2 regions of the Pseudoalteromonas sp. DY56-GL79 genome follow, and region 1 is predicted to be linked to the other one. Evidence: predicted binding sites of a transcription regulator. Region 1 holds the regulator's gene; the other holds the start of a gene.
What was found. Region 1 encodes FliA, which starts transcription of late flagellar genes. Its sites were predicted from a motif close to CTAAAGNTNNNNNNNNNNNNGCCGATA; they were not measured.
Positions count from the first base shown of each region.

Region 2: a site for FliA is predicted at 5,669-5,695, ahead of pomA (flagellar motor protein PomA). Genes of this name have one in related genera too.

Region 1 covers NZ_JANHZS010000002.1:152,042-164,435, reverse strand. Annotated here, with positions in the region: gene NO992_RS02115 (DUF2802 domain-containing protein) at 13-444, opposite strand; gene NO992_RS02110 (chemotaxis protein CheW) at 445-942, opposite strand; gene NO992_RS02105 (chemotaxis protein CheW) at 967-1,728, opposite strand; gene NO992_RS02100 (ParA family protein) at 1,737-2,507, opposite strand; gene NO992_RS02095 (chemotaxis response regulator protein-glutamate methylesterase) at 2,635-3,780, opposite strand; gene NO992_RS02090 (chemotaxis protein CheA) at 3,855-6,080, opposite strand; gene NO992_RS02085 (protein phosphatase CheZ) at 6,094-6,870, opposite strand; gene cheY (chemotaxis response regulator CheY) at 6,890-7,273, opposite strand; gene NO992_RS02075 (RNA polymerase sigma factor FliA) at 7,316-8,050, opposite strand; gene NO992_RS02070 (MinD/ParA family protein) at 8,053-8,913, opposite strand; gene flhF (flagellar biosynthesis protein FlhF) at 8,906-10,381, opposite strand; gene flhA (flagellar biosynthesis protein FlhA) at 10,401-12,394, opposite strand, start outside.
Region 2 covers NZ_JANHZS010000003.1:1,769-14,162, reverse strand. Annotated here, with positions in the region: gene NO992_RS02600 (ligand-binding sensor domain-containing diguanylate cyclase) at 1-2,241, shown strand, start outside; gene dxs (1-deoxy-D-xylulose-5-phosphate synthase) at 2,346-4,211, opposite strand; gene ispA ((2E,6E)-farnesyl diphosphate synthase) at 4,378-5,277, opposite strand; gene xseB (exodeoxyribonuclease VII small subunit) at 5,277-5,516, opposite strand; gene pomA (flagellar motor protein PomA) at 5,751-6,518, shown strand; gene NO992_RS02575 (flagellar motor protein MotB) at 6,521-7,450, shown strand; gene NO992_RS02570 (hypothetical protein) at 7,674-8,186, shown strand; gene NO992_RS02565 (aromatic amino acid transport family protein) at 8,212-9,414, opposite strand; gene NO992_RS02560 (lipopolysaccharide assembly protein LapB) at 9,668-10,744, opposite strand; gene lipA (lipoyl synthase) at 10,949-11,914, opposite strand; gene lipB (lipoyl(octanoyl) transferase LipB) at 11,911-12,394, opposite strand, start outside.

The DNA of each region.
Region 1 (12,394 bases):
GGCCCTAGACAATCATTTTGATTTGTTATGTAAAGACATCAGCAGCTCCGCCTCAGCTCTTGGCAACTCACACTCGCGCATCACCTCTTCAATATCAGCGCCAAGTTCCACCATTTTCACGGCGCGAGAATACATTTTTGCGTCGGGGTCATCATATTTCTGTGCCGCTTGCTGATTCGCAACATCATTTAATTCTTGCTCGGTTGCGACCACTCGCTTGCCAATACTCATGATACTGGCACGTAACTCTGCAACTTCGCTGCGTAATATTGCTATTTGTTGCTCAGATCCTTGTAGTGAGCTCGAAAGTTGCGCTGTTTGGCCCTGCGCATTCTGTAATTTTTTACTCAGCACAAAAACAAACCTCAAGCATGCTAACGCAAGTATGCTTGAGGTTATTGATATGACGAGTAAAACGGTTTGTGCGTTTACTACTTCAGACATCTAGATATGACTCAGCTCATCCCATTCATCATCGCTTAATAGCTTATTAAGATCGACTAAGATCAACAGCTCGCCTTCTCGATTTGATACGCCTTGGATAAACTTAGCGCTTTCTTCGGTGCCAATGTTTGGCGCGCTGTCAATTTCCGAGCTACGTAAGTAAACCACCTCAGCAACGCTATCGACTAAGATACCAATAACTTGCTTCTCGGCTTCGATAATCACAATTCTTGAATTATCCGTTACTTCTGCACTTTGCAGGCCAAACCTAGCTCGCGTGTCTATAACCGTTACAACGTTACCACGCAGATTAATGATCCCGAGTACGTAGCTTGGCGCACCTGGGACTGGTGCAATTTCGGTATAACGCAATACTTCTTGCACTTGCATTACATTGATACCGTAAGTTTCCTCTTCAAGCTTGTAAGTAACCCATTGCAATACTTCATCATTACTATCAGCATTTTTGTCTGCAGAAAGTAGTCTATCTTGGCTCATGGTTTCACTCCATCAATATACTAGTTACTGCTCTCGACTATCGAGGCCTTGTTCTAGCAAACGGTTTAAATTCTCTACATCAATCAGCGCGCACATTTTCTCTTTAATCACACCAGCCAACCAAGGCCGTTTACCATCCGCTGTGCGCCACTTTATGTCTTCAGGCTTGAGTGTTAAGTTGTTGACTAGCTTCTCTGCTAACAGTCCCCAGTTACTATCCCCAAGCGTAATCAAATACTGGTAATCCAGAGCATCTTCTAATTCTGGTGTAAACTTCTCAGGCATTACCCATCGCGCAGTATCAATAACATTAAGCTTTTCTTCACGATTTAGCATCACGCCTTTAAACCATTTAGGTTTACCAAAGAGTTGATTGACTTCACCCAGTTGGTGTATTCCCCCAAGTGATTTAAGCGGAACCGCCAGTGTTAAGCCTGCAACTTCAAAAAACAATGCCTGAAATTCACCTTCTTGATAGGCTTCCCTTGCAGAAACGGATTCTATCGTTGTCTGTTCTTTGATAATAGATGTATTTTCAGTGACTTCAAGATCTTGAGCTAATTTACTCGGTTGTTCTTCAATAACTTCACTCACCGACTCCTGAGGCTCTGTTGCAACGACAACTGGAAGGCCTGTGTCTTCAAGTTCGGATTCCGGCTCTTTTACTTGTTCAAGTAGCTTTGCAACTGGTGATAACTCGCATTGCTCAATCTCTGGCTCCTCTTGTAATAGGGCGCCAAGATACTGCTTCATCACCTTTTCATTTGCAAATAAATGCTTACTCATTATGCTCTCTAGCTTAACTGCTTCAAATAGTCCAATAGTGCACGATAAGCGAACACGCCTCGTGATTTAGGACAAAATTGTACTGGGACTTGCTGTGCAAGACTCGCATCCCTAAACTTGGTATCTACGGGAACCACACCTGGCCAAACGGCCTCTTTGTATGTTGCTAGCAACGTTTTATACGCCTCCAACGACGCTTTGGTCCGTTTATCATACATAGTTGGAATGATAGTATATTGATACTGTTTCTGCTGTGAAGACTGCATCAGCTCCATCGTGCGCATCATTCTATCTAGTCCCTTCAACGCCAAAAATTCAGTTTGGACAGGTACTAAAATTCGCTCACTCGCTGCTAATGCGTTAACCATTAGTACCCCAAGCACTGGTGGACAGTCTAAAATAGCATAGTCATATTGATCCGCTATTTTTTCGAGCGATTTCTTTAAGATAAGCCCCATGCCCGTTTTATTACCCATACTACGATCAAGCGTAGCAATAGCCATAGTGGCAGGCAAAATATCAAGATTCTCTATAGTTGAGGGGCAAAGCGACTGTAAAATTTCTTCACTCGTCATACTGCTGCCGCGTGCAAAAATATCATACACACTGACTTCTAACTCTTCAGAATCAATACCAAAGTAATATGTCAGTGAAGCATGTGGATCAGTATCAATAAGCAAAACTCGGTGACCCTGCTCAGCAAGAATGCCTCCTAAGCTCACCGTCGTCGTGGTTTTACCCACGCCACCTTTTTGATTTGCTACTGTCCAAATTTTCACTCTATATTCCTTCGCTTATCACTATTGATTTCGTTCAATAGATACTATACCAACTCAATGTTATTCATTCTTTTTAGACGTTTGATATTTACAAGCTTCAAGCAAAGCAACCAAGTAATGACTTGGTCTATTGGTTACCCGCTTCTTTATTAATTCTCGCAGCAAAGTCTTGTAGGGCGATACTATCCGACGAAAGTCCAGCGCCAGCGACAGCTTGAGGCATACCATACACAACACAAGTCGCTTCATCTTGCGCCCAAATAGTGGCCCCCACCTGTTTTAGCATACGAGCACCATCTCGGCCATCTGCGCCCATTCCCGTTAGGACAATCGCTAACGTGTCGCCACCATAAGCTTTTGCAACACTTGCAAATGTCACATCAACGCTGGGTTTATAGGTGATCCTTGGACTATCATCTTCAAACACTTTTAGTGTCTTACTGCCACCGCGATTTTCAACCAGCATTTGCTTACCACCAGGGGCTAAATAGGCCACACCAGGCATTAATCTATCACCTTGCTCAGCTTCTTTAACTTTAATCTGGCATAAACTATTCAATCTTGCTGCAAACGCAGGTGTAAATGCGGCCGGCATATGCTGGATAAGTAAAATTGGATGAGGAAAGTTTGCTGGCAGCTGGGTCAATATTGTTTGCAGTGCAACGGGTCCGCCTGTTGATGTGCCAATTGCAACCAGTCCATATTTTTTACCCGATGCTCTTGCTCCTGCAGCACTAGACGTACCACCAGATACCGGTCTTTGAAAACTTCTATCCGGTTGAGGGATCGTTGTTCTTCCTGTGTCAGAACGAGTTGCTCTAGGTTCGACGCGCTTTGGCGGAGTCGTAATGCTAGGGCGAGTAAAACGGCTAACGCGACGGCGGCCAATTTCCTTTACCTTATTTTGTAATGATTTAATTGCTTCTTCGCTATTACGAGCGATGTCTTCAAACTTTTTCGGTAAAAAATCTACAGCGCCCGCATCCAGTGCATCTAACGTAGCACTAGCGCCTTCACGAGTTAACGAAGAAAACATTAAGATTGGGGTCGGAGTGGCCTGCATGATCTGCTTCACCGCACTGATCCCATCAAGCACGGGCATTTCTACGTCCATCGTAATTACGTCTGGACGTAATGAAGCGGCCTTTTCAACCGCCTCCTTTCCATTAACTGCGAAATCTATAACTTTGATTTCACTGTCTTTTTCTAAAATTTCACTGACTCGACGACGAAAAAAACTAGAATCGTCTACGACTAACACTTTAACTGCCATTGGCAACGCTCTTTAATTTGCTCTACAGCAGAGCAGCAAATGCTGCTCTAGAATTCGAACTACGCCTAATAAAATTAGGCGTAGTGTTTTAATAAGTTAGGGACATCAAGGATTAGCGCAATACCACCATCAGATGTGATGGTAGCACCAGCCATACCTGGTGTACCTTGTAATAACGCATCTAGTGGTTTGATGACGACTTCCTCTTGGCCTATCAGAGAATCAACCACAAAACCGACTTGTTTAGTGCCAATTTGCGCAATGACAACATGGCCTTCAGCCTTTCTCATGCTCCTGTTCGCACCTTTTACCAACCAATGTTCAAGATAAAATAACGGAATTGCTTTTTCTCTCACTATGATAGTCAACTGACCATCAACCACATTCGTTTTAGTCAAATCTAAATGGAAGATCTCGTTCACGCCAGCAAGTGGTAACGCAAACGTTTGCTCTCCAACTACCACCATCAAGGTAGGCAAAATAGCCAGTGTAAGCGGTACCTTAATCTCTAATACGGTACCAACCCCCAATTCTGATTGGATATTTACCGAGCCATTCAATTGAGTGATCTTCGTTTTAACAACGTCCATCCCAACACCACGACCAGAAATGTCTGAGATTTGTTCTTTTGTTGAAAACCCTGGTGCGAAGATCAAATTATAGGCTTCGGTATCGGACAGTCGGCTTGCTTGATCGGAGTCAATCACGCCTTTATTTATAGCAATTTTTTTGAGCTTTTCAGGATCCATACCGGCGCCATCATCTCGAATCGTGAGAAGAATATGATCTCCCTCTTGAGATGCTGATAATGTGACCGTACCCATTCTTGGTTTGCCCGACGCTTCACGTACGTCAGGCATTTCAATGCCGTGATCTACTGAGTTTCTCACTAAGTGGACCAATGGATCTGCAAGCGCTTCAACCAAGTTTTTATCTAAATCCGTTTCTTCGCCTTGTAAAACTAGGTTGATTTCTTTTTTCAAGCTGCGAGCAAGGTCTCTCACTACTCGAGGAAAGCGACCAAATACCTTTTTGATTGGCTGCATCCGTGTTTTCATCACGGCGCCTTGCAAATCAGCAGTGACTACATCAAGGTTCGAAATAGCTTTACCCATGCTTTCGCTGTTGGTGTTATTCGCTAAGCTAACCAAACGGTTACGAACCAATACTAATTCGCCAACCATATTCATGATTTCATCGAGACGTTTAGTATCAACTCGGACCGTGGTCTCAGCTTGTGCCGCAGGTTTCTTCGCAGCGGCTGGTGTGGAAGCTTTTGCAGCCTCTGGCTCTTTTTGCGGTGCAGGAGTCGCAGGCTTAGCTTCAACTTTAGGCGCAGGCTTCGGAGCGGGTTTCGGCGCAGGTGCGGCTTTAACAGGCTCAGGTTGAGCAGGTTTAGTCTCTGAAACCTCTACTGGCAATTCACCTACCGCTTTAGGTGCACTGCCTTTACCATGAAGCTCGTCCAGCAAAGCTTCAAACTCATCGTCGGTAATTTCTTCGTCGCCAGTAGACCCACTTGGGGCTGCTGGTGAGGTTGATTTAGCCTTAGGTTCACTCGCTTCTGGGACAACAGCATCTTCCGCATTTGGTGCTCCACCGAATTTACCAACACCATGAAGTTCATCTAAGAGGTTATCGAATTCGTCATCGGTGATATCACCATCATCTGCGGTTGATACAGCTTCAGGTTTAGTTGCAGGAGCAACAGCAGGCGCATTACCTGAACCGTGCAATTCATCTAAAAGATTTTCAAATTCTTCTTCTGTTATCTCATCGATGCTAGAACCGCTATCATCGCCTGAACCAACATCGGCGTCGAATAAAATATCATCCGCACTTAAATCTGGCACCACAGGTTCTGGCTCAGAAGCAGGTTCGTCAATCACTTCACTGACTTCGTCTTCAGATGCAGGCTGGCTAAGTTTGTGGAGTGTTTCAAGCAACACAGGATCGGCCGCTTCTGGTTCCTCACGGTTTTGAATACAAGCGAACATTTCGTTGATCGTATCCAAAGATTGCAAAATAACATCCATCAGTTCGGAAGTTACTTTTCGTTGCCCTTGTCGTAGTACATCAAACACGTTCTCCGCACCGTGACAGGCATCGACCAGTTCGGTCATACCTAGGAAGCCAGCTCCACCTTTTACGGTATGGAAGCCACGGAAAATCGCATTGAGAAGTTCTTTATCTTCGGGATTATTTTCTAGTTCAACAAGCTGTTCAGATAACAGTTCTAATATTTCGCCTGCTTCAACAAGAAAGTCCTGCAAGATATCTTCATCGACTTCAAAGCTCATACACACTCTCCAACTAGAAGCCTAAACTAGATAGCAAGTCATCGACTTCGTCTTGACCAGAAACCACGTCATCTCGCGATTCAGCGTCAATAATTGGACCTTCAGGTCCAGACAATTCATCACTGATAGTCTCAGTTGTTTTTATTTCGTTTTCATTCGCTTTCACAGCAGTTGAAGGCGCTTCATCTGAAGTACCAAAAACAGTCAGGAGGTGAATGAGACTATCTTCTACTTCTCTCACAAGCTCAATGACGCGCCGAATAACCTGCCCAGTCAAATCCTGATAGTCCTGAGCCATCAGCACATTAGTCATTAAACCTTGTAATTCGTCTGTACGTGTCTTTGAAGTCTGCATAAAGCTGTCGAGATCATGACACAGAGATTTAAACTCACCGAGTTGAATGTCTCTGCTCATCAATCGATCCCAAGTGGGCTTTATTTGCGCTAACTCATCCGCTAGATTCTGCGCAAGAGGTAAGCTTTCTTCGACCGCGTCCATCGTTTTATTAGCAGCGCTTTCTGTCATTTCCATAACATAATTAAGACGCTGCTTGGCGTCAGGTATAGCCTCTGTCGTGAGATCTGAGAGTCGAGTATCGAGCTCAAAGTTCTTCAAGGACTCGTGTAATTGGCGAGTTAGCTTTCCAACTTCTGCAAATAACTCCGATTGCTCTTTGTTAGCAGCTTCTAAAATCAGCTGGTCAGCTTTTTCTTGTTCACCTTGTTCTAGAAGCTCAACAAGTTGCTTAGCTTGTTCAAGTGTAATTTGAGGCGCAGCATTTACAGACATAGGCCATATCCCCTTGCTGTTAGCCTAGTCGCTCAAATACTTTTTCAAGCTTAGTTTTGAGCGTACCCGCAGTAAACGGCTTAACAATATATCCGTTCACCCCTGCTTGCGCTGCTGCAACAATTTGTTCTTTTTTCGCTTCTGCGGTAACCATCAACACTGGAATGTGCTTAAGCTTTTCATCTGCGCGTATTGCACGAAGCAAATCAATACCTTGCATGCCCGGCATATTCCAATCAGTTACTACAAAGTCAAACTCCTGATTTTGTAGCATCGGAAGTGCTGTACTACCATCATCAGCTTCTTGAACATTGGTAAAGCCTAAATCTCTTAATAGGTTTTTGATTATTCTTCTCATAGTAGAGAAATCATCAACCACGAGAATCTTCATGTTCTTATCCAAAACTTCCTCCAGTGAGGTTCGAACCCAACTATTTTATGTACTCTAATTTATCCAGTCATTGATTTTAGCTTTAAGCTTTATCATTGCCTGACCGTGAATTTGGCTTACTCGAGATTCACTGACATCAAGGATGGCACCAATCTCTTTTAAATTCATTTCGTCGTTATAGTAAAGTGATAAAACCAGAGCATCCCTTTCGGGTAACGCTTTGATAGCATTTACTAAAGACTCGTTAAAACGTTCATTTTTAACGTTATTAAACGGTTTGTCTAGCGCAAAATCGCTGTTTGCTGGGGTTATCACGTCTTCATCAACCCCAAGATCCTCAATCCCGATGACTTTACTTGCATTTACATCATGTAAAATATGATGGTACTCATCTAGAGATATATCAAGTTTTTCAGCGATTTCAGTGTCTTTTGGTTCTCGACCAAGGAGAGATTCGAGCTCAGATATAGCTTCTGCAACCATTCTGCTATTTTTGTGAACAGAACGAGGCGCCCAATCACCACGACGGATTTCATCCAGCATTGCGCCTCGAATACGGATCCCGGCAAAGGTCTCGAAACTAGCGCCTTTAGTTGCATCGAAATTTTTAGATGCTTCAATCAACCCAATCATACCTGACTGGATCAGATCGTCGAGTTGCACACTTGCCGGAAGTCGAGCAATCAGGTGGCACGCCACTTTTTTGACAAGTGGAGCATGCCGTTCAACCACCTTATGAATGTGGTCTGAAGTTTGATATCCCGCAGCTCTATTGACCGGAGAAGCCATAATCACCCGTTTACAAGTTGTTCAATGAAAAATTCTAGATGACCGGAAGGTTGATGCGGAATTGGCCATTTCACTGCCTTAGCGGCAAGTCCCTTAATCGCAATCGCCGCAGGAGAACTCGGAAATAAATCCACGATAGCTCTTTGTCTGCGAGAAGATTTACGCATGTTTTCGTCAAACGGTACGGTGGCCACTAATTCCAGTGCTACATCAAGAAAACGGTCTGTAACTTTTGAAAGTTTAGCAAATAATTCTTGCCCTTCACGCATACTGCGGACCATATTGGCAACAATTTTAAAACGATAGACACCATGCTCTCTGCTCAAAACTTTGATCAACGCGTAAGCATCTGTAATAGAAGTCGGTTCATCACACACCACAACCATCACATCTTGTGCAGCTCGAGAGAAGCTCAGAACCATATCTGAGATACCAGCTGCGGTATCAACAATTAATACATCAAATTGCGTGTTAAGCTCGCTAAATGCACGAATAAGTCCTGCATGCTCTGCGGGAGTCAGCTCTACCATACTTTGAGAGCCTGAAGTCGCCGGTACAATTTTAATTCCAGCGGGACCTTCTACGAGAATCTCATCTAGTTCACATTCACCCGACAACACGTGTGACAGATTCTTTTCTACCCTTAGACCTAACATCACATCACAGTTTGCCAAGCCCAAGTCCGCATCTAAAACGAGAACTCGCTGTCCTTGTTGGCCCATAGCGATGGCAGTATTGAGCGAGACGTTGGTTTTACCCACCCCACCTTTTCCACCGGTCACGGCTATTACTTTTACACCCTGGTTGCTATTTTGACTCATTCTACGCAGGCCACTTGCTTGATCTAAAACTGTGTTAATCATACATTCCTACTGACTCTGACGCTACAGGTACACGTCGAGAGTGCTGTGCTTTTATTCTTTTTAAATACAATTGCTCAGCCTTTTTTACTAGCTTTTGAGCATTTGCTACGCGAATGTCTTCTGGCACTCGCTGACCGTTGGTAAGATACCCTATTGGCAAGCGATTTTGAATCGCTATGCTAATTATCTCACCTAAACTTAGACTTTCATCAAGTTTTGTGAAAATACAGCCACTTAAATTTACTTTTTTGAAGTGTCTTACTGTTTCTTGTAACACATTCATTTGTGCTGTCGCACTCAATACTAAATAGCTGCGAATATCTACTCTCGCGCTACGCATAAGTGTATTTAACTGTTCAGTTAAGCGCAAATCTCTTTGACTCATTCCCGCTGTATCTATTAATACTAGACGCTTATTGCGTAAATGATAAAGCACTTCTGCAAGTTCATTTGCATCTTTAACTTGCTTAACCGGACAACCAATGATTCTACCATAGGTAGCTAACTGCTCGTAAGCGCCAATTCTGTAGGTATCTGTCGTTATTAACGCCACTTTATCTGCACCGTATTTTTGTGCACCTAATGCCGCTAATTTTGCAACCGTTGTGGTTTTACCAACACCAGTTGGACCCACCATCGCAAATACGCCACCTTGACGAAGAATATCATTGTTAGTGGTGTGCATTTGGTTGATCACCATGTTTAACAATGCATTCCAGGCTTCTTTACGAGACACATCATCAGGGATAAAGCATGCCATTTGCTCAGCGACATCTTTGTCTATGCCCATTCCTTCCAAACGGTCAACAAGACACGCACGGGTTGGATCGCGACGAGCCATTTCTTGTTTCATTAGACCAGATACTTGATGTTCAAGTAATTGACGAATAGCGTTCATTTCTTCGCGCATTGCACTCATTTCGTCAGGCTTGGCATTTAACTCAGGTAAATCATCACCAAAACCGTTGTCTAACTCATCCGACTCGCCCCAATGCTGTGGCTGCTCAAATGCATCATCATCAAAGTCAAAAGATTGGCGACGAGCTTGCTGTGGCTTCGCTTGGTGCGCCGGCGCAGCAGTTTGTGTTTTACGTTGGCTGCTTAACATTTGCTCTGTATCAATCCCCGATTGGGAGAACATAGAAGCAAGTTCTGGTGAGCGTGGGCGCGGTGCCTGACGCTCTAGCAATGCCGCTAAGCTATCGGCAACTTGCGCTTGTTTTGCTGGCTGTGCTTGGCGAGGCTCTGGACGGACAAAGCGGGTCGGAGCCTCGTTTGAGGCAGTCGCACGGGCAGCTGGAGCTTGCTTAACAGGTGCAGCAGCACGGTCATTATCAACTGCTGCGACGATTTCAACACCATCTGCTAACTTTTTGTTAGACATAATGACAGCATCTGCACCAAGCTCTTCTTTTACTTCATTTAAAGCCGTACGCATATCTTTTGCGAAGAAACGTTTAATTTTCATGTTACAGCCCCTTTATCCTCTATTGTCCAACCGAGCTCACTATCTTAATTTGTCTTTCTTCCGGCACTTCTTGATATGACATCACTCTAAGACCTGGAATCGTATGTTTAACAAATCGAGACAGCACACTTCTTAACATACCTGAGGTTAATAAGATGGAAGGTTCCCCTAGCATTTCTTGGTTGTGATGTGCTTCTCTTAATGATTCTTGAAGCCTCTCAGCCAAGCCAGGTTCAATACCCGCCCCCTCATCACCTGCGTTCTGAAGTGACTGATGCAACATCTGTTCCAACTCAGGCGCCAATGTTATGACAGGAATTTCTTCTTCGCTTCCAACGGCATCTTGAACAATCAATCTGCGTAATGAAATTCTTACCGCAGCCGTTAACACATCAGGGTCTTGGCTCCGTGGGCCGTACTCAACTAAGGTTTGTACAATCGAGCGCATATCTCGAATCGCAACGCCCTCATTAAGCAGATTTTGAAGCACTTTTACCACGGTAGTGAGTGGTAAAATATCAGGCACTAAGCCTTCAACTAATCTAGGGTGACTTTTCGCAAGCATATCTAATAGGTTTTGTACTTCTTCATGGCCAAGCAATAGTGATGCATTATTCGTCAATAATTGACTGATATGTGTTGCCACCACAGTTGCAGCATCTACTACTGTATAGCCAAGCGAATGCGCCTCATCTTTTTGGTCTGGCTTAATCCATACCGCATCTAGGCCAAATGCAGGATCTTTAGTCTCTATGCCTTTAATCGGCCCAAACACCTGCCCTGGATTAATTGCAAGTTCGTCGCCATGCTTCAACTCACCGGTTCCTGAGCCAACTCCCATTAAAGTAATATTGTATGCATTTGGATCTAGTTCTAGGTTATCGCGAATATGTACCGGCGGTACTAAAAAGCCCAGTTCCTGAGATAGCTTTTTACGCACCCCTTTAATACGACTGAGAAGCTCCCCGCCTTGGGCTTGGTCAACTAGAGGAATTAGGCGATAACCAACCTCTAAACCAATCACATCAACAGGTTGTACATCATCCCAACCAAGCTCTTTTTGATCTTGTTGATGGCCTCCTTTGGCAGCAGGTCCTTTGGCAGCTTGTTCTGCCTTTTCGATTTCCGCCTTTTTCTTTTGCTGGCTTGTGTAATAGGCTATATACCCAAGTAATACGCCTAAACCTAGGAAGGCAACATGTGGCATGCCTGGAACAAGTCCCATGGTGATCAAAATACCTGAAGCAATAGCTAGCGATTTTTCATTACCCAGTTGGCTTTTAAACTGATCGCCCATGTTGTGCGATTCATTTTGACGCGTTACGACAATTGCAGTGCCAATTGAGAGTAAAAGAGATGGAATTTGCGCGACCAGACCGTCACCGATTGTCAGCATGGTATATACTTCCATCGCGTGGCCAAAGCTTAAATCATGCTGGATCATCCCAACGAAAAGGCCACCTATTATATTAATGGCGAGGATCACGATACCTGCAATAGCATCACCTTTAACGAATTTACTTGCACCGTCCATTGACCCATAAAAGTCGGCTTCTCGAGTCACTTCTTCACGACGAGCCCGGGCGTCATCTGCAGAGATAAAACCGGCATTTAAGTCCGCATCAATGGCCATTTGCTTACCCGGCATAGCATCAAGGGTGAAACGCGCAGACACCTCTGAAATACGACCCGCACCTTTGGTAATTACGACAAAGTTAATAATAATAAGGATAAGGAATACAACTAAACCGACGGCGTAGTTGCCACCAATAACAACACTACCAAAGGCTTCGATCACCTTACCTGCCGCATCACCACCATTATGACCTTCAAGTAATACGACGCGAGTACTCGCTACGTTTAATGCCAATCGCATGATAGTCGCGATCAGTAGTACCGCCGGAAACATACCAAATTCGAGTGGCTTCAAGGTATAAACAGTCACCAATAGCACCACTAGTGCCAATGCAATGTTGAAGGAAAATAGAATATCAAGCAAAAAAGGAGGTAACG
Region 2 (12,394 bases), on a different contig from region 1:
TACCGACAAAATAATGGCATTTGGCAAGCTGTTGAGCCAATTCAACTAGATCAGAGCATCTGGTTTGCCGATATTTTTATGGATAACGATAATAATATCTGGCTTGCTAGTTTAAATGAGGGACTTTGGCTTGCTCACTCAGGTAAGGTTGAGCGTCATCATATCGGCCAACGGACAAATCAAGCTATCTCAGCAATTACTCAAGGCCCCAATGGTCAATTGTGGGTAGCTAGCAGAGAAGGTCTTGGAATTATTGGGTTAAATGATAGTTATCAACCTGTGCTCACAAGTGCTCAGTTAAATCGCTCTGTAATACACGACTTAGAATTTATCGGTGAAAAGCTCATTCTTGGTACTGACCGTGGTGCGCTTATTTACGAAGATGGCACACTGCAAAAGTTAAATGAGCGGGAGCTCAGGCAAAATCCGGTATTTTCTCTCAGCCCTTCAAATCGTGGGGGGATGTGGTTTGGTACTGGCAGGGGCTTGTATCGCCTTGATTACAAGGGGATAACGCCGTTTGCCTATAATGCCTTTCTCGGTAGCCAATTCGTCACTTTTGTTGAAGACTTCCCTAGATACGGCTTCATTGGTACAAACAAAGGGGCTTATCGTTACAATGATAAGGGGATCGAAAAAATCGGTTCTCAAACGTCATTGGATACCGCTTATATCACCAGTATTTTGCATTTGGATACCGTGACGACTTTAGTTGGCTCACTCAACGATGGGTTATTCTATCGTACCTCAGAGGGTGATTGGTATCAGCTTGATGCTTCAAATGGATTGCCTTACGGATCGATATTTTCGCTGCATTATGACAAGAGCAATCAGCTCATCTGGGTGAGCACAATGAAAGGGGTATATCGCATGCCCGTTGCGCAATTTGGTCACGTTATAGAGAGTTTGCAAGTTGAACAAGTAATAAGCCCATTCGATAGGCAGCTTGATGGCAGACCAAGCCAATGTTGTTCGGGGCTTGGGCATGATGCAGTGGTTGAAACCGAGTCTGCTATTTTTTACCCCAGCTTACAAGGTGTCGTTGAGATCCCTAAAAATGTCCAGCTTTTTGGTGGTGGGGATTTATTGCCAAGACTAGAGTCATTGTCTACCCACGATAGAGTATTTAGTACAGAATCCTTAAATCAAGTGATCCAGCTTGATACATCGGAGCGTGATCTAACCATTAATTATACTGCAATCGATTTTTACGCGCCGCATAGTATTGAATTTAGATACAAGCTAAAAGGGCACGATACGCAATGGCGTGATGCTCAATCTCGCCGCGAAGCAATTTATACCAATTTACCACCAGGCAACTTCACCTTTGTTTTAGAAGTTAAGCGCCAAGGGCAAGATTGGGAGCAGGCGAAGGTGCTTAACTTATCCATTACGTTACCGCGCCGTTTTGATGAAACGATTTACTTTAGACTGTTTATCACTTGTGCATTTATATTTATGTTCTATCTCATTTTCTGGGTATTTAGAGCACAAGAAAGAAGGAAGCAAGCCGCACTAGAAGCGTTGATAGCAGAGCGTACGACAGAGCTCAGAAAAGCCAATGAAAAGCTCAATCAGGTCAATACTCAGCTTAAGCTTGTAAGTCACTCAGATGAATTGACGGGGCTACGTAGTCGTCGCTTCCTCTTTGATCAGTTACCAAAAGATGTCGAGCATTATCAGCGCAATGCGCAGTCACTACAGGCTCAAAATAAGAGTTTGGTATTGATGATCATGAACATTGATGATTTTAGCAAAATTAATGATTCTTATGGTCCAATTGGCGGTGATAGCTGTTTGCAGCAATTAGCGACGTTACTCAATACACGAACGCAAGGTTCTGATTATGTCGTCCGTTGGAGCGGTGATGAATTCCTATTACTGCTACGTGACTTTAGCAGAGACTATATCGAAGAGTACGTCAGCGACTTATGTAAGGCGATTGCTGAAACGGATTACCGCTTACCGAATGGTAAAACGACTAAATTAACGGTGTCGATGGGATGGTCATATTATCCGTTGCCACTACTAGGTGGTAAGGTCATTGGCTGGGAATCATCTGTGAACTTAGCTGATATCGCATTGCATCAGGTCAAACAACGTGGCGGTGATGGTGCTGCGACAATCATCTTTGACGATCAATTGGATGCATTCGAATTTGAGCAAAGCGCGAACATAGAGTCTCAGTTACAACTTTTGCAAAGCAATGGACTTGCGGAAGTGAGAGTGTGGATGAGGTAATACTCATCACTAGCGCTTAAACTGTCAACCTTGTTTAGGATGGGACAAGAGCATAAAAAAGGCTTCCAAATGGAAGCCTTTTTTAGAACAGCTCAAAGTCAAGACTATGGATTTAGCCAGGCCTTAATTTGCTGGCTTATTCCTTCGCTGTTTAAATCCAGTTCGGCGTGGATCTCAGTTTGTGAACCATGCTTAATAAACTCATCAGGTAGGCCGAGTAGTTTGATTGGCTTTAGATGGCCTTGGGCTAATAGATATTCGCTCACAGCTGAACCTGCACCACCAGCAATCGCATTGTCTTCAAGTGTTACAAAGCGCTCGTGAGTTACCACTAACTCTTCGATAAGTGCGGTATCTAAAGGTTTTACAAAGCGCATATCAACTAGTGTCGCATTTAGCTCTGCGGCTACGGCTTGAGCGTTTTCAAGCAATGTACCAAAGCTTAAAATAGCCAGCTTTTCACCTTCTCTTACTACCTTGCCCTTACCAATTTCCAGTTCGCTCATTTTTGCACTAATCTCTGCGCTTCCCGCACTGCCCCTAGGGTATCTTACCGCAGCTGGCCTATCTAGGCGGTGACCAGTATAGAGCATTTGGCGACACTCATTAAGGTCGCTTGGTGCCATGATCACCATATTTGGAATACAGCGCAAAAAGCTTAGATCATAAGCCCCTTGGTGTGTTTCTCCATCCGCACCAACGACACCTGCGCGGTCAATAGCAAAAAGTACTGGCAGGTTTTGTAGTGCAACATCATGAATTAATTGGTCATAGGCACGTTGTAAAAAGCTTGAATAAATAGCAACAATAGGATTCAAGCCCTCACAGGCAAAGCCAGCACCAAGCGTAACTGCATGTTGCTCAGCAATCGCAACATCAAAATACTGAGCCGGGTACTCTTTAGAGAAGCGCACCATGCCAGAACCTTCACGCATTGCAGGTGTAATAGCCATCAGCTTATTATCTTGTGCGGCCATATCACAGAGCCAGTCACCAAATACTTTTGAAAAGGTCGGTGCGCTGGGTTTTGATTTGGGTAAGCTGTGCACGGTTGGATCAAACTTAGGTACACCGTGGTAGCCAATAGGATCCGCCTCTGCAGGCTTATAGCCTTTCCCTTTTTGCGTTTTAACATGCAATAACTGTGGCCCCTTTAGGTTACGCATATTACGCAGCGTATCAACTAGGGTGCCAACATCATGTCCATCAATTGGACCAATATAGTTAAAGCCAAGCTCTTCAAAGAAAGTGCCTGGGATTATCATCCCTTTTAAATGTTCTTCCATTCTGCCAGCAAGTTCTTTAACTGGTGGCACACCAGCTAACAGCTTTTTACTGCCTTCACGAATATTGGTATAGAAGCTACCAGAGAGGATCTTAGCGAAATGGTTTGTAAGTGCACCAACGTTTTCAGAGATAGACATTTCATTGTCGTTCAAGATCACGAGCATGTCCGGGTTAACATCCCCTGCGTGGTTCATGGCTTCAAACGCCATACCAGCAGTCATTGCGCCATCACCAATAATAGCAACAGTTTTACGGCCTATTGCCTCTCTTTCAGCGGCAATAGCCATTGCGAGCGCTGCAGAAATCGAGGTGCTTGAGTGACCAACACTAAAGGTATCGTATTCACTTTCCTCTCGATATGGGAAAGGGTGTAGCCCATCTTTCTGGCGAATAGTATGCATCTGGTCACGGCGGCCCGTTAGGATCTTATGGGGATAAGCCTGATGACCTACGTCCCACACCAATCTATCCTGTGGTGTGTTGTAGACGTAATGCAATGCAACGGTCAGTTCGACCGTGCCAAGACCTGAAGCTAAGTGACCGCTGCTTTGAGAGACTGAGTTGAGCAAATACTCTCGTAATTCATCACTTAACGCAGATAACTTATGCTGGGGTAATTGACGAAGTTGACTTGGGTCGTCAATTAACGCGAGTAAAGGATACTTGCTACTATCAAGTTTCATGGTATTTATCAGAGTCCTAGTGAGTCTTTGCTGAGTACTTACTCGCGCAGCTCACTTCATAATTATTAAAATTCGTCACCAACTGGTCATAATATTATGTTAGCCAGTATTTACAAAGTACTTGTGAATATTTTCTTAGCTTGGCGTAGTTATTTTATACGTCAGCTTAATATTCTCGATCTATGATGTATTTTGCTAAATCTGCAAGTATTTCTGTGTCACCATCTATTTTCGTAAGCGCATCCAGTGCTTCATCTATCAACTGTTCGGCTTTTTCTTTTGCTTGCTCTAAGCCTAAAAGTGCAGGATAGGTAGACTTATTATGTTCTATGTCAGAGCCTTGTGGCTTACCAAGCACCGCAGTGTCACCTTCTACATCAAGAATGTCATCTCTGACTTGGAATGCAAGGCCTATTGCACGACCATAAGTGCGTATTGCATTACATGCTTGCTCGGTAACTTGCTCTGGGTTGCCGCATAAGATCCCAAGCTCCACAGCACAGCTTAGCAGTGCACCTGTTTTTAGCTTATGAATACGTTCAAGTTCGTCTATGGAAATTGAACGATTAGTAGCAGCTATATCAAGTGCTTGGCCACCAACCATGCCTTGTAGACCCGATGCTTTAGCTAGCGCGGAAATCATTTTTATTTGCGCATGGTGGCTTACTGCGAATTGATGCCCACTTAACAGCTCAAACGCCAGAGTTTGTAAGGCATCGCCAGCTAAGATAGCTGCCGCTTCATCGAATTGAATATGGCAGGTTGGACGGCCGCGCCTAAGTTCATCATCATCCATCGCGGGTAAATCATCGTGCACCAACGAATAGCTATGCACGCATTCTATTGCTGCAGCGGCCTTGTCTAAGTCTTCTGGAGCCGCACCAAACAATTCACCAGTGCAGTACACCAAGAATGGTCGCAAGCGTTTACCACCATTTTCTATACTGTAGCGCGTTGCGGCTTTGATATTTTCTTCAGTATCAAGGACATTATCAAAATAGTGTAAAACGGTGGTTTCTACACGCGTCTTAGCAGACAGGAGTTTTTCTTGTAATTTTGCTGACATTAGGCTTCGTTTTCAAATGGCTGTAATTGCGCTTGCTCATCTTCGCCCATTAAAATAGCGACCTGCTGCTCAGCTTGCTGAAGTTTTTGGTTTGAAGCTTTTGCGAGCTTTATCCCACGCTCAAATTGTTTAAGTGCTTGATCCAGAGGTAAGCTACCGTTTTCCATGTCTGCAACGATTTGTTCCAACTCTTGCATGGCCTCTTCAAAGCTCAAATTATCAGGTTTTTTTACCGCCATATGTCACACTGACCCGTAAAGTAAAAGTGTGGCAATTTTAGGGGGATTGCGCGCCAAGGTCAAAAAAACCAGAGACTTTTTGATCTGACGGAGTATCGGCATTACAAGATCTGCTATAAACTCGCATTTTAAACACTTTTTAATATAATAGTGTTAAGTTGTAGAGAAACTTGCCGATAACTCAAACAATAATAACTGCGTGATTTATCACAAATAACTTCCCCCGGAGGACATGTGGATTTAGCAACGGTAATAGGGATCCTGGGTGCCATAGGTTTGATTGTAATGTCGATGGTACTGAGTAGTGATGGCCAGATCGCTATGTTCTATAACACGCCTTCCGTCGTTATCGTATTTGGTGGTTCAATTTTTATCGTATTGTCTAACTTTACGCTTGGACAATTTTTCGGCATTGGTAAAGTGGCCGGCAAGGCCTTCATGTTTAAGATTGAAACCCCTGAAGAGCTGATTGAAAAAGCCGTTGAGCTTGCTGATTCTGCGCGTAAAGGTGGTTTCTTAGCGTTAGAAGAAGCTGAAATTCCCAACCAATTTATGCGTAAAGGCGTTGATATGTTAGTCGATGGCCATGACGCTGATGTTGTGCGCGCCACACTGCAAAAAGATATTGCTTTAACGTCCTCAAGACACCAGTTAGGCGCCGGTTTATTTAAATCCCTCGCTGATATAGCGCCTGCGATGGGTATGATCGGAACACTCATCGGCCTAGTTGCTATGTTGTCTAACATGGACGACCCAAAAGCAATCGGGCCTGCCATGGCTGTTGCACTTTTAACAACTTTGTATGGTGCGTTCTTAGCTAACGTAGTTGCGATCCCAATTCAGGTTAAGCTTGAGCTTCGTAAAGATGAAGAAGAGCGAAATCAGCGGCTCATCTTAGATGCTATTTTAGGTATTCAAGATGGCCAAAACCCGAAAGTCATTGAAGGCATCTTGAAAAATTATTTGCCTGAGTCTAAACGTGGCGCTGAGGCTGAGGAATAACCATGTCAGATGAGAATGAATGTAAATGTCCTCCCCCAGGTCTTCCCGCCTGGATGGGGACATTTGCTGATCTGATGTCATTACTGATGTGCTTCTTTGTACTGTTACTGGCATTTTCTGAAATGGACGTGCTGAAGTTTAAGCAAATTGCCGGGTCGATGAAGTTTGCTTTTGGTGTGCAAAACAAAATTGAAGTAAAGGATATCCCAAAAGGTACCAGTGTTATCGCGATGGAATTTACTCCGGGTAAGCCAGAGCCAACACCAATTGAAACTATCCAACAGCAAACTGTAGAAATGACGCAACAGATGCTTGAGTTTCAGGCTGGTGATGAATCGTCTGCGGGTGGTCGGCAAGAGCAGCGGGGCAATAAGCGTGGTGGTGAGTCAGCCAGTACAGCTCAAGAAATGGCGTCAACGCAAGCAATCGCATCCGCAGATCAAGAACAAGTTAATGAGCTTGTTAAAAAGATTGCGCAGCAGTTAGAAAAGCAAATAATGGATGGTGCGATTGAGCTTGAGTCTCTAGGGCAGCAAATCATTATTCGTATCCAAGAGAATGGTTCTTTCCCCGCAGGTAGTGCGTTTTTACAACCTAAATTTGAACCAGTGATTGCCGAAATTGCAGAACTACTCAAAGATGTACCCGGTGAAATTACTGTCTCGGGTCACACAGACGATTTTAGAGTCACTAACGAACTTTACTCCAATAACTGGGATTTATCGGCGACGAGAGCGGTCGCTGTTGCGACTGTGATGGAGCGCGTTCGTGGTTTTGATAAGAACAGAATGGTCGTGGTTGGGCACGCAGACACTAGGCCACTAGTTCCCAATGACAGCGATGCAGATAGACGCCGCAATAGGCGTGTTGAAATCTCGATTTTACAGGGTAAACCTAAAGAGTCAGACCCTATTGAAGTGAGGCAAAATTAATTACAGTTTATTGCCAAATTACAGGGAATTCGCTATTGTTTCGTTTGGTTCTACTTAAAGGAGAAATAGAATGATTTCAATAAAAAAACCTCAAAATTTTAGGCTGCCAGGCGGTAATGGTGAAGGCGGTGATGAAGAGGCGGAAAAAAAGCCGTCTTAACCGATTGTAATAATTACTTGACCCATTAAAAAATTATCTTAACTAATAATTAGAAGAGTAAATATGTTAGAGGCTTGGGAGTCGGTTAGGCTTTTTTATATCCAATACAGCATTCCACTATCGCTGATTGCAGTGTTGGTCTGTTTAGTTTTAAGAGATATAAAAGCCGCTCGTTATGCGATTTTGATTGCTTTATTTTATATTATTGGCTCTTTTACTGGTGATTTTATTAGAGCGATAGACGATGAGTTGGTTTATCGCTATATATTTTGGGCATTTAACGATATTGTGTTTATGGCTATAATTGCTGTTTGGGCTATTAAGGACAAAGTTTATATGTGGCAGAGTGTAATTGCTCAGCTCATTATTATACCTGCACCAATCTTACAGATGTTCCGCTTAGTTGATAGGCATTTAATGGAACTTAGCTATTCGTCTTATCTCTACGTTACAATTATCCCAATAGTTAACTTTGCTACTCTATGCTTAGCATTTGTACCTGTAGTTGCTTATTTTCAATTGAAACATAAACGAATGCAAGACGGTGGGCTGGAGAGAATCGAAGTAGGCCGTTAATAGACCTACGTCGTCTTGATAATGCTTACCCTAAACTAGGAATAAGGCCAGCCATTTGCATTAGCTGAGAGGTGATGATCATCACACCAAAAATGGCGGCAAGTCCTAGTCCAAGCGTACCACCTTTAATCTGATATCCATCATTACCTCTAACTTTTCTCTGCTTCCATACCATAGCAACTGGTAGAAATACCGCTAACACCACGAGCGCAATTGCCGCATATCCCAGTGCCATGATAAAGCCCTTTGGATAAAAGAGGGCAAAGCCAAGCGGTGGTAAAAAGGTAATGAACGCCGTTTTTACACGGTCTTTCTTGGTATCTTGCTTTTTAAAGGCATCAGCAAAAAAGTCAAATAGCCCAAGGCTTACACCTAAGAATGAAGTCGCCAGAGCAAGATCTGCAAAAACCGTCACAAATAATTGTACATTGTCGTTGTGTGCGATAGACGAAATACTGGTGACAAAACCAGGCAATCCCTCACTTGCCATTAAGCTCTCTTGCCCCATAACACCTTGACTTAGTAGTTGCCAAAATACATAGATGATAAGCGGGAGGGAAGCACCAAACATCATTACTTTACGTAATTGGCGGATATCTACGCCCACGTACTTAACGATTGACGGGATTGATCCATGAAACCCAAATGAAGTGAAAATTACAGGAATTGCCGCAATAACAAGTCCTTGCTCTACTGGCATATCGATAAGATGTTGGCCATGAACATAGGGAGTCAGGATAAAAAACAAACTCGCGAGCACGATAACTTTAATGGTAAATAGTAACTGGTTAAGCTTATCGACGGTACTTGTGCCTAATGTCACTATGGTTGCTATGATAACAGCAAGCAATACTGAGCCGAGTTGGGGAGTGATCCCGTCACCTAGTACACTAACCAGTTTGCTTTGAAGTTGTGCACCACCTCCCGCGATATAAGCTGCGCACAGTGCATAGAATAAAAATACCATAGAAAAGTTAGCGACATATTGGCCCGTTTTACCGAGCAAGTTTTTCGCCAGTGTATTTAGCGTTGCGTCTTGATCTGCGTATTGATGTACTTCCAGCATAAGCAAAGCGGTATAGGTCATTAACAACCATGTGATTGCTAATAATGCGATAGCGGTAGAAAAGCCGAGTCCTGCTGATGCAATAGGGAGGGCGAGCATACCCGCGCCAATTGTAGTACCTGCTACAATCAGCATGCTGCCCAAAGTTTTATTCTTAAGCACGTTTTGCCCCTGATTATTATTATCTGGTGAGGCAAGATATAACGAATAGCGAGGAAATGAAACCGTTTTGCTGCTAATACCAATTCGCGTATAAAATTTATGCGTTAAAAACAAAAAAGCCGCATACCAATATGCGGCTTATTCTACTCACTGGCATTTTCATCCAGTGAATTTGTGCTTGTACCTTTAACTTTTATATAAAGTCTTCATCTCTCATGAAAATGCACCGTATCAAGCTAACTTACCTAAGAGTCTATTGCGCTCGTACTAAATTGTCAAACCAATCTTGACCTCTCGCACTGAGCGACTTTAGCACAATAAGGTCACTTTCACCGTCTGGTAGCTTCAATCTTAAATGCTCATCAAGCGCAATTGCGCGCTCCAAATGGCTGCGGATCTCACCCAGCGTCCGGACCATACAATCTAGCTCCTCAGGTAAGCCTTCGCTAAAATCTATACGAGTCTGGTAACAGGCGATATTCCAATGCATACGAGCTCTGACGGACTCACTCATATCTGAGATGGAAAGTGCGCTTTCTAGCAGCTTGATGGCTTCTGCGAGCTTACCATCTCGGCTGAGTGCTCTGGCTTTTATGCCAATTGCTCTTGCATGGTTTGGGTGGATGTTGGTAAGAATGTCATCACAAACCTTAATTGCTTCATCGTATTGTGTGTTTGCAATCAATTCCCTAGCGCGTTGGAGTGCGATTTCTACGGTATTCTTACGTGCTATTTCATACTCCTCTTTCACCTTTTGTTGGATGTCATTGAATTCATCTTCGCCAACATAGCGCTTGTAGGCGCTAGAAACGAGTCCTACACCACCAAAACCGCTTAAAATAGAGAATGAAAATATTTTAATCCAAGTCCAAAATGCTTTATCAGAACCGGTAATTGAGTCATTTTCCCGCTTCAAATTGTGCTCTACGACCACTTTGATAATACGGTTGATCTCAACGGCGTTATCGTTATGCGCAGATGAAAACATTGCCACGGGAATGAGTATCTCGTCATTGTTTTGATGGTGGGAGTCGTGCTCCCCATTTTGATATGATTTAAATGCATACTTACTGACTGGGCTGAAGTCAGCAGCGCCCGCCATGGTGAGCACACCAATTGCCATAAATGCTGAGATCACACCGGCTAGAATGACACCGAATCCACCTAAGTCCCAATACTCTGGGGCAGCGCTATTCGCACTCTTAAACTTAGGTTTGCGAAACTTATATGACGACGTTGAACGCATCGCTTGTAAGAGCCCGCCTAAGCTGCCTCCAAGCACCACAACGGCAATAAAAATAGCGTAAAAGCTGATTGGTCCGTATTCCATATTATTATTCTAAGTAACTTGAGCTGGGGATAATTAATGCCTTGTTACCACTAAAACTCTCTGGCTAGACAAGGGTGTAAATTAAGGGAATTTTGGCTATTTTACATTGAATTTACATGAATGCGTAGAGGGAGAGCGGAAATTGCTCCTATTTACGACTAGGAGCAATATCCGTGTTACTTGAACTTAAGTTCGGAGCAGAAGCTATTTTACTTCTTTACCGGCGGCTTGCTGATCTGCATGGTAGCTAGAGCGTACAAATGGTCCGCAAGCTGCATGGCTAAAGCCTATTTCGTCGGCATATTCTTTTAGCCCATCAAACTCAACCGGTGGCACGTAGCGCTTGACTGGCAAGTGGTGCTTTGAAGGTTGCAGATACTGGCCTACGGTAAGCATATCTACGCTATGCTCGCGCAAGTCTCTTAAGACTTCTTCAATTTCAGAGATTTCTTCGCCTAGTCCAACCATCAGGCCTGATTTAGTTCTTACTTCTGGATGCGCTTCTTTAAAGCGGCGTAGTAATTCGAGCGACCACTTATAATCGGCGCCTGGACGCGCTAGCTTGTAAAGTCTCGGTGCAGTTTCAAGGTTGTGGTTGAATACATCTGGTGGTGTTTCACTTAAGATCTCTAAAGCTCTATCCATACGACCACGGAAATCAGGCACAAGAATTTCGATTGTAATACCTGGGTTGTGCTTACGGATCTCACGAATACAGTCGGCAAAGTGCTGCGCACCACCGTCGCGCAAATCATCACGGTCAACAGAGGTAATAACAACGTAGCTTAACTTCATGTCTTTGATGGTAAGTGCAAGCTTTTCCGGCTCTTGGGCGTCAGGTTTTAATGGACGACCGTGGGCCACATCGCAGAATGGACAGCGGCGAGTACAAATTGCACCTAAAATCATAAAGGTTGCTGTACCGTGATTAAAGCACTCAGAAAGGTTAGGGCAAGATGCTTCTTCACAAACAGAGTGCAAGCCGTGCTTTCGCATTGCTTGTTTAATGCCATCGATACGTTCACTTGATTTTGGCAAACGGATCTTTAACCACTCAGGCTTTCTCAGCATTTCTTCGCGTTCTGTTGGCATGACTTTAACTGGGATCAATGCCATTTTTTCAGCATCGCGGAGCTTTACCCCTGGCTCCATTTTGACTGGTTTACTCATACGTTTTCAAACCCTTCAGTGTATTCGACATGCTCAGCATTAATGCGTTTTAGCATGTGTTTTACCAGACCAGCCCCCGCATCAGCGACGGTTTGAGGTCCATTAATTTCGCTACTTTGCACCATATTCATGCCCGCATAACCACAAGGGTTTATTCGTAAAAATGGACCAAGGTCCATATTAACGTTGAGTGCGAGACCATGAAACGAGCAGCCACGGCGGACTCTGAGTCCAAGAGATGCTATCTTGCTATCGTTGACGTATACACCCGGTGCATCGGCTTTAGCATAAGCCTCTATCCCATATTCTTTTAGGGAGTCGATTATACTTTCTTCTAGCCAAGTGACGAGTTCACGTACCCCTATTTTCAATCGTCGTAAGTTGAGCAGAACATAAAGCATTTGTTGCCCAGGGCCATGGTAGGTAACTTGACCACCGCGATCCACTTTTACGACGGGAATGTCGCCCGGCGCCAATACA